3 regions of the Streptomyces sp. V4I23 genome follow, and region 3 is predicted to be linked to each of the others. Evidence: predicted binding sites of a transcription regulator. Region 3 holds the regulator's gene; each other region holds the start of a gene.
What was found. Region 3 encodes HrcA, which represses chaperone genes, less so after heat shock. Its sites were predicted from a motif close to TTNGCACTCNGNNNNNCNGAGTGCNAA; they were not measured.

Region 1 (3,274 bases), 980 kb from region 3:
GTGAACGTCAACCTCCGCCCGTACTACGCCGAGGGCTCCAAGACGCTCGCGTACGAGATCTGCGAGCAGCTCGGCTGGCGGCTGCCCGACCAGATCGTCATCCCGATCGCCTCCGGCTCCCAGCTCACCAAGATCGACAAGGGGCTGCAGGAGCTGATCAAGCTGGGTCTGGTCGAGGACAAGCCCTACAAGATCTTCGGCGCCCAGGCCGAGGGCTGCTCCCCGGTGTCCGTAGCCTTCAAGGCGGGCCACGACGTGGTCAAGCCGCAGAAGCCCGACACCATCGCCAAGTCCCTGGCGATCGGCAACCCGGCCGACGGCCCGTACGTCCTGGACATCTGCCGCCGCACCGGCGGCGCGGTCGAGGACGTCACCGACGAGCAGATCGTGGACGCGATCAAGCTGCTGGCCCGCACGGAGGGCATCTTCACGGAGACCGCCGGCGGCACGACCCTCGGTGTGGCGAAGAAGCTGATCGAGGCCGGTGCCATCGACCCGTCCCTGACCACGGTCGTCGTCAACACGGGTGACGGCCTCAAGACCCTCGACGCGGTGGCGCCCACGACGGGTATGACCGCTGTCATCCGACCCAACCTGGACTCTTTCCGAGAGGCTGGCCTCGCATGAGCGTCAACGTCCGTATCCCCACCATCCTCCGCACGTACACGGGCGGGCAGGCCGAGGTTCCCGCCGAGGGCGCGACCCTGGCCGAGGTCATCGCGGACCTGGAGAAGAACCACACGGGCATCGCGGCCCGCGTCCTGGACGACCAGGGCAAGCTGCGCCGCTTCGTCAACGTGTACGTGAACGACGACGACGTCCGCTTCGAGCAGGGCCTGGAGACGGCGACGCCGGACGGTGCGGGCGTCTCGATCATCCCCGCCGTCGCCGGCGGCTGATCTCCTCCGCGTCACCCCGCGTTATCGGTATTGCCCCCTCCGCGAGAGAAGCGGAGGGGGCAATTCTGCATGGTTGAGCGCGGTAGAGTCTGGGAAGCCCCCTCCGCCGGCCGCTCGGCAATGCGTTCCCGCTCCACAAGAATGCGCCAAAGTAAGCGATCGAATTGCGTCGAAAGTGGCACTTTGCCGGGCCCGACTTGCCCCGGAATTCAATGAATTCGCATGGATCGGCCGATCGGTCCTGCCCAGATTTCTCGTCCGATTGACCTGTTGCAGAGGGCAGTTGGGCAGATACATTCAGCCGCGGTCGACGCGTTCCGGCGCACACCCCTCCTGCTGGGGTGAGGTCTGACCCGGGTCCGCGAAGTGCGGTCCTGTGCAAGGGCCAGTAATAGGGGAGTTAGGCATGGCTCAGGGCACCGTCAAGTGGTTCAACGCGGAGAAGGGGTACGGCTTCATCGCGGTCGACGGTGGTGCGGATGTTTTCGTCCACTACAGTGCGATCCAGATGGACGGATACCGCACCCTTGAAGAGGGTCAGCGAGTCGAGTTCGAGATCTCGCAGGGCCAGAAGGGTCCGCAGGCTGACATGGTCAAGCTCGCCGTCTGATCCAACTGATCCAGGCGCGTTCGGCCACCGACGCACTCACGCACGAGGGGTCCGCATCCCGACAGACCGGGACGCGGGCCCCTCGTGCTTCGTCGCGAGGTCCGCCGTGGCCCTCGCCGTGAGGGCCGCCGTGAGAGCCGCCGTGAGGGCCGCCGGGAGAGCCGCCGTGAGAGCCGCCCGCCGTGCGCCGTGAGGGCCGCCCGCCGTGCGCCGTGAGCGTGAGGCGCTTGCACTCTCCGGGGGCGAGTGCTAATCATTGGCGTTAGCACTCTCCCAGTGAGAGTGACAGAACTTGGATCGGGTCGGTGAGGTCCGCAGGCCGGGTGGGGCAAGGAACCACACGGCGCGCAGGCCGTCCGTCGCGGGCGCCGAATGCGATCCGAAGCAATCCACCCCAGTCCGGGAGGACCACTTCACATGGCCAAGATCATCGCGTTCGACGAGGAGGCACGGCGCGGTCTCGAGCGCGGGATGAACCAGCTCGCCGACGCCGTCAAGGTCACCCTTGGCCCCAAGGGTCGCAACGTCGTCCTCGAGAAGAAGTGGGGCGCCCCCACGATCACCAACGATGGTGTGTCCATCGCCAAGGAGATCGAGCTCGAGGACCCGTACGAGAAGATCGGCGCCGAGCTGGTCAAGGAAGTCGCCAAGAAGACGGACGACGTCGCCGGTGACGGTACGACCACCGCGACCGTTCTCGCCCAGGCGCTCGTCCGCGAGGGTCTGCGCAACGTGGCCGCCGGCGCCAACCCGATGGCCCTCAAGCGCGGCATCGAGAAGGCCGTCGAGGCCGTCTCCGGCGCCCTGCTCGAGCAGGCGAAGGATGTCGAGACCAAGGAGCAGATCGCTTCCACGGCCTCCATCTCCGCCGCCGACACCCAGATCGGTGAGCTCATCGCCGAGGCCATGGACAAGGTCGGCAAGGAAGGCGTCATCACCGTCGAGGAGTCCCAGACCTTCGGTCTGGAGCTGGAGCTCACCGAGGGTATGCGCTTCGACAAGGGCTACATCTCGGCGTACTTCGCCACCGACATGGAGCGTATGGAGGCGTCCCTCGACGACCCGTACATCCTGATCGTCAACTCCAAGGTCGGCAACGTGAAGGACCTCCTTCCGCTGCTGGAGAAGGTCATGCAGTCCGGCAAGCCGCTGCTGATCATCGCCGAGGACGTCGAGGGCGAGGCCCTGTCCACGCTCGTCGTGAACAAGATCCGCGGCACCTTCAAGTCCGTCGCCGTCAAGGCCCCGGGCTTCGGCGACCGCCGCAAGGCCATGCTGAACGACATCGCCATCCTCACGGGCGGCACGGTCATCTCCGAGGAGGTCGGCCTCAAGCTCGAGAACGCCGGCCTGGACCTGCTGGGCCGCGCCCGCAAGGTCGTGATCACCAAGGAAGAGACCACGATCGTCGACGGTGCCGGTGACAGCGACCAGGTTGCCGGTCGCGTCAACCAGATCCGCGCCGAGATCGAGAACAGCGACTCGGACTACGACCGTGAGAAGCTCCAGGAGCGCCTCGCGAAGCTGGCCGGCGGCGTGGCCGTCATCAAGGCCGGCGCCGCGACCGAGGTCGAGCTCAAGGAGCGCAAGCACCGCATCGAGGACGCCGTTCGCAACGCGAAGGCGGCCGTCGAGGAGGGCATCGTCGCCGGTGGTGGCGTGGCGCTGATCCAGGCCTCCTCGGTCTTCGAGAAGCTCGAGCTCCAGGGCGACGAGGCGACCGGCGCCAACGCCGTGAAGCTCGCGCTGGAGGCCCCGCTCAAGC
Region 2 (3,274 bases), 2.1 Mb from region 3:
GGCCCCCGCCCCCGCGGACAGCGGGGGACGGGGGCCTTCTCGGCGTCATCGGCGTCTCAGGCGCCGTGAGGCTCGTACGGCCGTGAGGCCCGTACGTCAGTGGCTGTGGCCGTGACCGTGGCCGTGGCCCGCCTCGGCCTCCTCCTCGGCCGGCTTCTCGACGACCAGAGTCTCGGTCGTGAGCAGCAGCGAGGCGATGGAAGCGGCGTTCTCCAGGGCGGAGCGCGTGACCTTGACCGGGTCGATGACGCCGGCCTTCACGAGGTCGCCGTACTCGCCGGTGGCGGCGTTGAAGCCCTGGCCCGCCTCGAGCTCCGCGACCTTGGCGGTGATGACGTAGCCCTCGAGGCCGGCGTTCTCCGCGATCCAGCGCAGCGGCTCGACGGCGGCGCGGCGGACGACGGCGACACCGGTGGCCTCGTCGCCCTCCTTGCCCAGGTTGCCCTCGAGCACCTTCACGGCGTGGACGAGCGCGGAGCCACCACCGGAGACGATGCCCTCCTCGACCGCGGCGCGGGTCGCGGAGATGGCGTCCTCCAGACGGTGCTTCTTCTCCTTCAGCTCCACCTCGGTGGCGGCGCCGACCTTGATCACGCACACGCCGCCGGCCAGCTTCGCGAGGCGCTCCTGGAGCTTCTCGCGGTCCCAGTCGGAGTCCGTGGTCTCGATCTCGGCCTTGATCTGGTTGATGCGGCCCTGCACGTCCTCGGAGTTGCCGCCACCGTCGACGATGGTGGTGTCGTCCTTGGTGACGGTGACACGGCGGGCGGTGCCCAGCACGTCCAGACCGGCCTGGTCGAGCTTGAGGCCGACCTCCTCGGCGATGACGGTGGCACCGGTGAGGGTGGCCATGTCGCCGAGCATCGCCTTGCGGCGGTCGCCGAAGCCGGGGGCCTTGACGGCCACCGCGTTGAACGTGCCGCGGATCTTGTTCACGACCAGGGTCGACAGAGCCTCGCCCTCGACGTCCTCGGCGATGATCAGCAGCGGCTTGGAGCCACCCGCCTGGATGACCTTCTCCAGCAGCGGGAGCAGGTCCTGGATGGAGGAGATCTTGCCCTGGTGGATCAGGATGTACGGGTCGTCGAGGACGGCCTCCATACGCTCCTGGTCGGTCACCATGTACGGGGACAGGTAGCCCTTGTCGAAGGCCATGCCCTCGGTGAAGTCGAGCTCCAGGCCGAAGGTGTTGGACTCCTCGACGGTGATGACACCGTCCTTGCCCACCTTGTCCATCGCCTCGGCGATGAGCTCGCCGACCTGCTGGTCCTGCGCGGAGAGCGCGGCCACGGCGGCGATGTCGGCCTTGTCCTCGATCGGGCGGGCGGTCGCGAGGAGCTCCTCGGACACGGCCTTGACCGCGGCGTCGATGCCCTTCTTCAGGGCGGCCGGGGAGGCGCCGGCGGCGACGTTGCGCAGGCCCTCGCGGACCAGGGCCTGGGCCAGCACGGTGGCGGTGGTCGTACCGTCACCCGCGATGTCGTTGGTCTTGGTCGCCACCTCCTTCACCAGCTGGGCGCCGAGGTTCTCGTACGGGTCCTCGACCTCGACCTCGCGGGCGATCGTGACACCGTCGTTGGTGATGGTGGGCGCGCCGAACTTCTTGTCGATGACGACGTTGCGGCCGCGGGGGCCGATCGTCACCTTGACCGTGTCGGCAAGCTTGTTGACGCCGCGCTCGAGGGCGCGACGGGCGTCCTCGTCGAACTTCAGGATCTTCGCCATGGGAGCGATTCAGCCCTCTCGGAAATCGTGTTCAAAAGAACCGCGCCCCTCGCCGCCCGGCGTCAGCGGGGTGGCCAGGGGCGCAGCTCAAAGCAAATCTGCCGGGTGAAGCAGGAATTACTTCTCGACGATCGCGAGCACGTCGCGGGCCGAGAGGACGAGGTACTCCTCGCCGCTGTACTTCACTTCGGTGCCGCCGTACTTGCTGTACAGCACCACGTCGCCGACGTTCACGTCGAGCGGAAGGCGCTCGCCGTTCTCGAAGCGGCCCGGGCCCACGGCCAGGACGACGCCCTCCTGGGGCTTCTCCTTGGCGGTGTCCGGGATAACCAGGCCAGAAGCCGTGGTCTGCTCGGCGTCGAGCGGCTGGACCACAATGCGGTCCTCGAGCGGCTTGATGGCAACCTTGGAGCTGGTGGTCGTCACGATCCGACCTCCCCCTTCGGAGATCTCACGGGGTTAACTGATCTGAGGTGGCGACCAGGTGGATCCGTCGTCGCGGGTGCCGGACCTGCCCGTCGCTGTGTTGGCACTCTCCGGTGGGGAGTGCCAGGAGCGAGACTATGACTGCGATTAGCACTCGGTCAAGCGGAGTGCCAATGCAGCGCCGCGTGGCGGCCTGATCCGGTCCCGGCCGCTCCCCCGACGGCCGTGCCGCCCGCGGCGAGCGGCGTCCTCCGCGCCGCCGTGCGGCCCGGCTCCTCGCCGGGTCGTCGGCAGCCGGTGCGCACGGCTCACACGTAGTCCTCCAGCTTCGCCACGGCGTAGCCCTTGGCGGTCACGGTCCGCATGACCCGCCGGATCATGTCCGGCATCGTGCCCTTCCACTCCCCACGGCCCCGGAAGTGGGTGAGGACGATGTCGCCGGGGTGCAGGTCCCGGTCCCATTCGCGCCACTCCATGCGATCGGGGAACGCCTCGGACGCCCACAGCGGCACAGCCTCGATCCCGCAGGACTTCGCGACGCGCAGCGTGTCCTTGTTGTAGCTCCCGTACGGCGGGCGGAACAGCCGCGGGCGCGTGCCGTACCGCTTCTGCAGCCTGTCCTGCTGGCTGCAGATCTCCCGCTTCTGGGCGGAGTACGAAAGGCCGGGCAGATAGGGGTGGTTGAGGGTGTGGTTGTGCAGCGCGACGCCGCGGTCCCGCATCTTCTCGAAGTAGTCGTAGTCGTCGTCGATCACGTAGTCGCTGAGGAAGGCGCTGTACGGGATCTGCAGTTCGGACATCATCCGCAGCAGCTCGGGGTCCTTCTCCGCGCCGTCGTCGATCGTCAGGAAGACGATCTTCTCCTTGGTCGGAACGGTGGTGAAGACCGGCGGCAGTTCGTCGCCGCCCTCGACCTCGAAGCCCTTGCGGGTGGTGATCCTCGGCTTGACGGCGGGCGGCGGGGGCGCGGCGAGCGGGGTCTGCTCCAGGCCCCACTTCTTCGCCGCCGCGGCCCGTTTGGCCTGAGCCCGCCTGACCTTTCCGGCGTACGCGGACAGCGCACCGGACGGGCCCGCCGCCTGCTTCTGCGCCGCCGGACCCCGCTCGGCCTGACGCCCCGCGG
Region 3 (3,274 bases):
ACGTGGACGATCAGGTCGCCCCGGCCGCCGCCCCGCAGGTGCGTGATGCCGCGCCCGTGCAGCGGGATCGACTGGCCTGACTGCGTGCCGGGCCGGATGTCGACCTCCTCCATGCCGTCGAGCGTCTCCAGCGGGCACTTCGTGCCCAGTGCCGCCGCCGTCATGGGGATCGTCACCGTGCAGTGCAGGTCGTCGCCGCGCCGCTGGAAGACCGGGTGCGCGATCTCGTGGATCTCGACGTACAGGTCACCGGCGGGGCCGCCGCCCGGGCCGACCTCGCCCTCGCCCGCCAGCTGGATGCGCGTGCCGTTGTCGACACCCGCGGGGATCTTCACGGTGAGCGTGCGACGCGACCGGATCCGGCCGTCTCCCGCGCACTCCGGGCACGGGGTCGGCACGACGGTGCCGAAGCCCTGGCACTGCGGACACGGACGGGACGTCATGACCTGGCCCAGGAAGGACCGCGTCACCTGCGAGACCTCACCGCGGCCGCGGCACATGTCACAGGTCTGCGCGGAGGTGCCGGGCGCCGCGCCCTCGCCGGAGCACGTCGTGCACACCACGGCCGTGTCGACCTGGATGTCCTTCGTCGTGCCGAAGGCCGCCTCGTTGAGCTCGACCTCCAGGCGGATCATGGCGTCCTGGCCGCGCCGCGTACGCGAACGGGGTCCGCGCTGCGACGCCGTGCCGAAGAAGGCGTCCATGATGTCCGAGAAGTTCCCGAAGCCGCCCGCGCCGAAGCCGCCCGCGCCACCGCCGCCGGCCTGGGACAGAGGGTCACCGCCGAGGTCGTAGACCTGCTTCTTCTGCGGGTCCGAGAGCACCTCGTACGCGGCGTTGATCTCCTTGAAGCGCTCCTGCGTCTTCGGGTCCGGATTCACGTCCGGGTGGAGTTCGCGCGCGAGGCGGCGGAAGGCCTTCTTGATCTCGTCCTGCGATGCGTCGCGGCGCACGCCGAGTACGGCGTAGTAGTCCGTGGCCACTTACGACTCCGCCAGGATCTGTCCGACGTAACGTGCCACTGCGCGTACCGCTCCCATCGTTCCGGGGTAGTCCATGCGGGTCGGTCCGACCACGCCGAGTTTGGCGACTGCCTCGCCGCCCGAACCGTAGCCGACCGAGACGACGGACGTGGAGTTCAGTCCCTCGTGGGCATTCTCATGCCCGATCCTCACGGTCACGCCCGATTCCTTGGCCTCGCCGAGCAGCTTGAGCAGCACGACGTGCTCCTCCAGCGCCTCCAGCACCGGCCTGATCGTCAGGGGGAAGTCGTGTCCGAAGCGGGTGAGATTGGCGGTGCCGCCGATCACCAGCCGCTCCTCGGTCTCCTCGACCAGCGTCTCCAGCAGGGTCGCGAGCACGGTGGAGACCGTGCCGCGGTCCTCCGTCTCGAACGACTCGGGCAGGTCCTGCACGAGCTGCGGCACGTCCGCGAAGCGGCGGCCGACGACGCGGCTGTTGAGCCGGGCCCGCAGGTCGGCCAGCGAGGTCTCGCCGAACGGCGCGGGGCAGTCGACCATCCGCTGCTCGACCCGGCCGGTGTCCGTGATCAGCACGAGCATCAGCCGGGCGGGAGCCAGCGACAGCAGCTCCACGTGCCGGACCGTCGAGCGGGTCAGCGAGGGGTACTGGACGACGGCGACCTGCCGGGTCAGCTGCGCGAGCAGGCGGACCGTGCGGCCCACGACGTCATCGAGGTCGACGGCTCCGTCCAGGAAGTTCTGGATGGCCCGGCGCTCGGGGGACGACAGCGGCTTGACGCCGGCCAGCTTGTCGACGAACAGCCGGTAGCCCTTGTCCGTGGGGATGCGGCCGGCGCTGGTGTGGGGCTGGGCGATGTAGCCCTCCTCCTCCAGCACGGCCATGTCGTTGCGGACGGTGGCGGGGGAGACACCGAGCTTGTGCCGCTCCGTCAGCGCCTTGGAACCGACGGGCTCCTCGGTGCCGACGTAGTCCTGGACGATGGCGCGCAGGACTTCGAGTCTGCGTTCGCTGAGCATCTCGCGCACCTCCAGCTGCCGGTCTCGGTGTGTGTCCTGGCACTCGATACGGCCGAGTGCCAGCTTCCCCCCGGCCAGTGTACGGCGGCGGGGTACGCCCCTAGCAAGGGCGGCCGACCACGCTACCGCGAGACCTGTGCTGGTCGATGCGGATAGCGTCGCCGTATGGACGCCGCTTGGGAAGACTTCGGGTGGGAACGGCTGGCCGACGGAGTCGGCCAGCGCAGGATGCCGGCCTGGGACGCGACCGTCGGCCTGGTGCTGGGCGAGGAACACGTCCTGCTGTACGACACGGGCTCGACGATCCGCGAGGGCGCCGAGCTCCGCGTACAGGCGCAGGCGCTGGCGGGCGGGCGCCGCGTGACGTACATCGCACTGAGCCACCCGCACTTCGATCACGTGCTGGGCACGGCGGCGTTCGCCGGTGCGGAGATCTACGGGGCGGTCGGCATGGACGCGCTGCTGCGCCGCGAACGCGACGCGATCCGCGCCGACGCGGTGCGGCACGGGGTCCCGGCGGCCGCGGCGGCGGAGGCGGCCGATCTGCTGGCGCTGCCGCACCACCTGGTGAGCGGGGAGTACACGCTCGATCTGGGCGGCCGCCGGGTGCTGCTGGCCAACGTCGGCCCGGGCCACTCCGGCCACGACCTCGCGCTGTTCGTACCCGGCGAGCCGGAGGTCGTCTTCTGCGGCGACCTGGTGGAGGAGTCGGGCGAGCCGCAGGCGGGCCCGGACGCGATCACCTCGCGCTGGCCGGCGGCGCTCGACCGCCTGCTCGCGCTCGGCGGCGAGGACGCGCTGTACGTGCCGGGGCACGGGGCGGCGGTGGACGCGGCGTTCGTGCGGACGCAGCGTGACGAGCTCGCCGCGCGCTTCGGCGTGTCGTAGGGCGACCGGTCGTATCGTCATCCGACATGCGCAGCTACAGCCCTGACCTGACACCTCCGTGGAAGCGGTCGGCACCGGTCCCGGAGGTCCCCGCGGAGCCCGACCTCGTGCTGGAGGAGGTCGCGACCGGCTTCTGCGGAGCGGTGATCCGCTGCGAGGCGGGCACCGTGACGCTGGAGGACCGCTTCGGCAAGCACCGGGTCTTCCCGCTGGAGCCGAGGGGCTTCCTGCTGGAGGGCAAGGTCGTCACGCTGGTCCGCCCGTCCGCGCCGGCGCCGGCCCGCCCCGCGCGTACGGCCTCGGGCTCGGTCGCGGTCCCCGGCGCCCGCGCCCGGGTCGCCCGCGCCGGCCGGATCTACGTGGAGGGCCGCCACGACGCCGAGCTC

Region 1: the regulator HrcA is predicted to act here: its motif matches at 1,772-1,798, upstream of groL (chaperonin GroEL).
Region 2: the regulator HrcA is predicted to act here: its motif matches at 1,735-1,761, upstream of groL (chaperonin GroEL).

Annotation. Positions count from the first base shown of each region.
Region 1 is NZ_JAUSZW010000004.1:4,381,166-4,384,439, forward strand. Features, by position in the region: gene thrC (threonine synthase) at 1-627, shown strand, start outside; gene QFZ82_RS22240 (MoaD/ThiS family protein) at 624-899, shown strand; gene QFZ82_RS22245 (cold-shock protein) at 1,306-1,509, shown strand; gene groL (chaperonin GroEL) at 1,927-3,274, shown strand, end outside.
Region 2 is NZ_JAUSZW010000004.1:3,240,277-3,243,550, forward strand. Features, by position in the region: gene groL (chaperonin GroEL) at 97-1,725, opposite strand; gene groES (co-chaperone GroES) at 1,843-2,151, opposite strand; gene QFZ82_RS16750 (polysaccharide deacetylase family protein) at 2,460-3,274, opposite strand, start outside.
Region 3 is NZ_JAUSZW010000004.1:5,358,626-5,361,899, reverse strand. Features, by position in the region: gene dnaJ (molecular chaperone DnaJ) at 1-983, opposite strand, end outside; gene hrcA (heat-inducible transcriptional repressor HrcA) at 984-2,000, opposite strand; gene QFZ82_RS26585 (MBL fold metallo-hydrolase) at 2,166-2,888, shown strand; gene QFZ82_RS26580 (DUF3097 domain-containing protein) at 2,915-3,274, shown strand, end outside.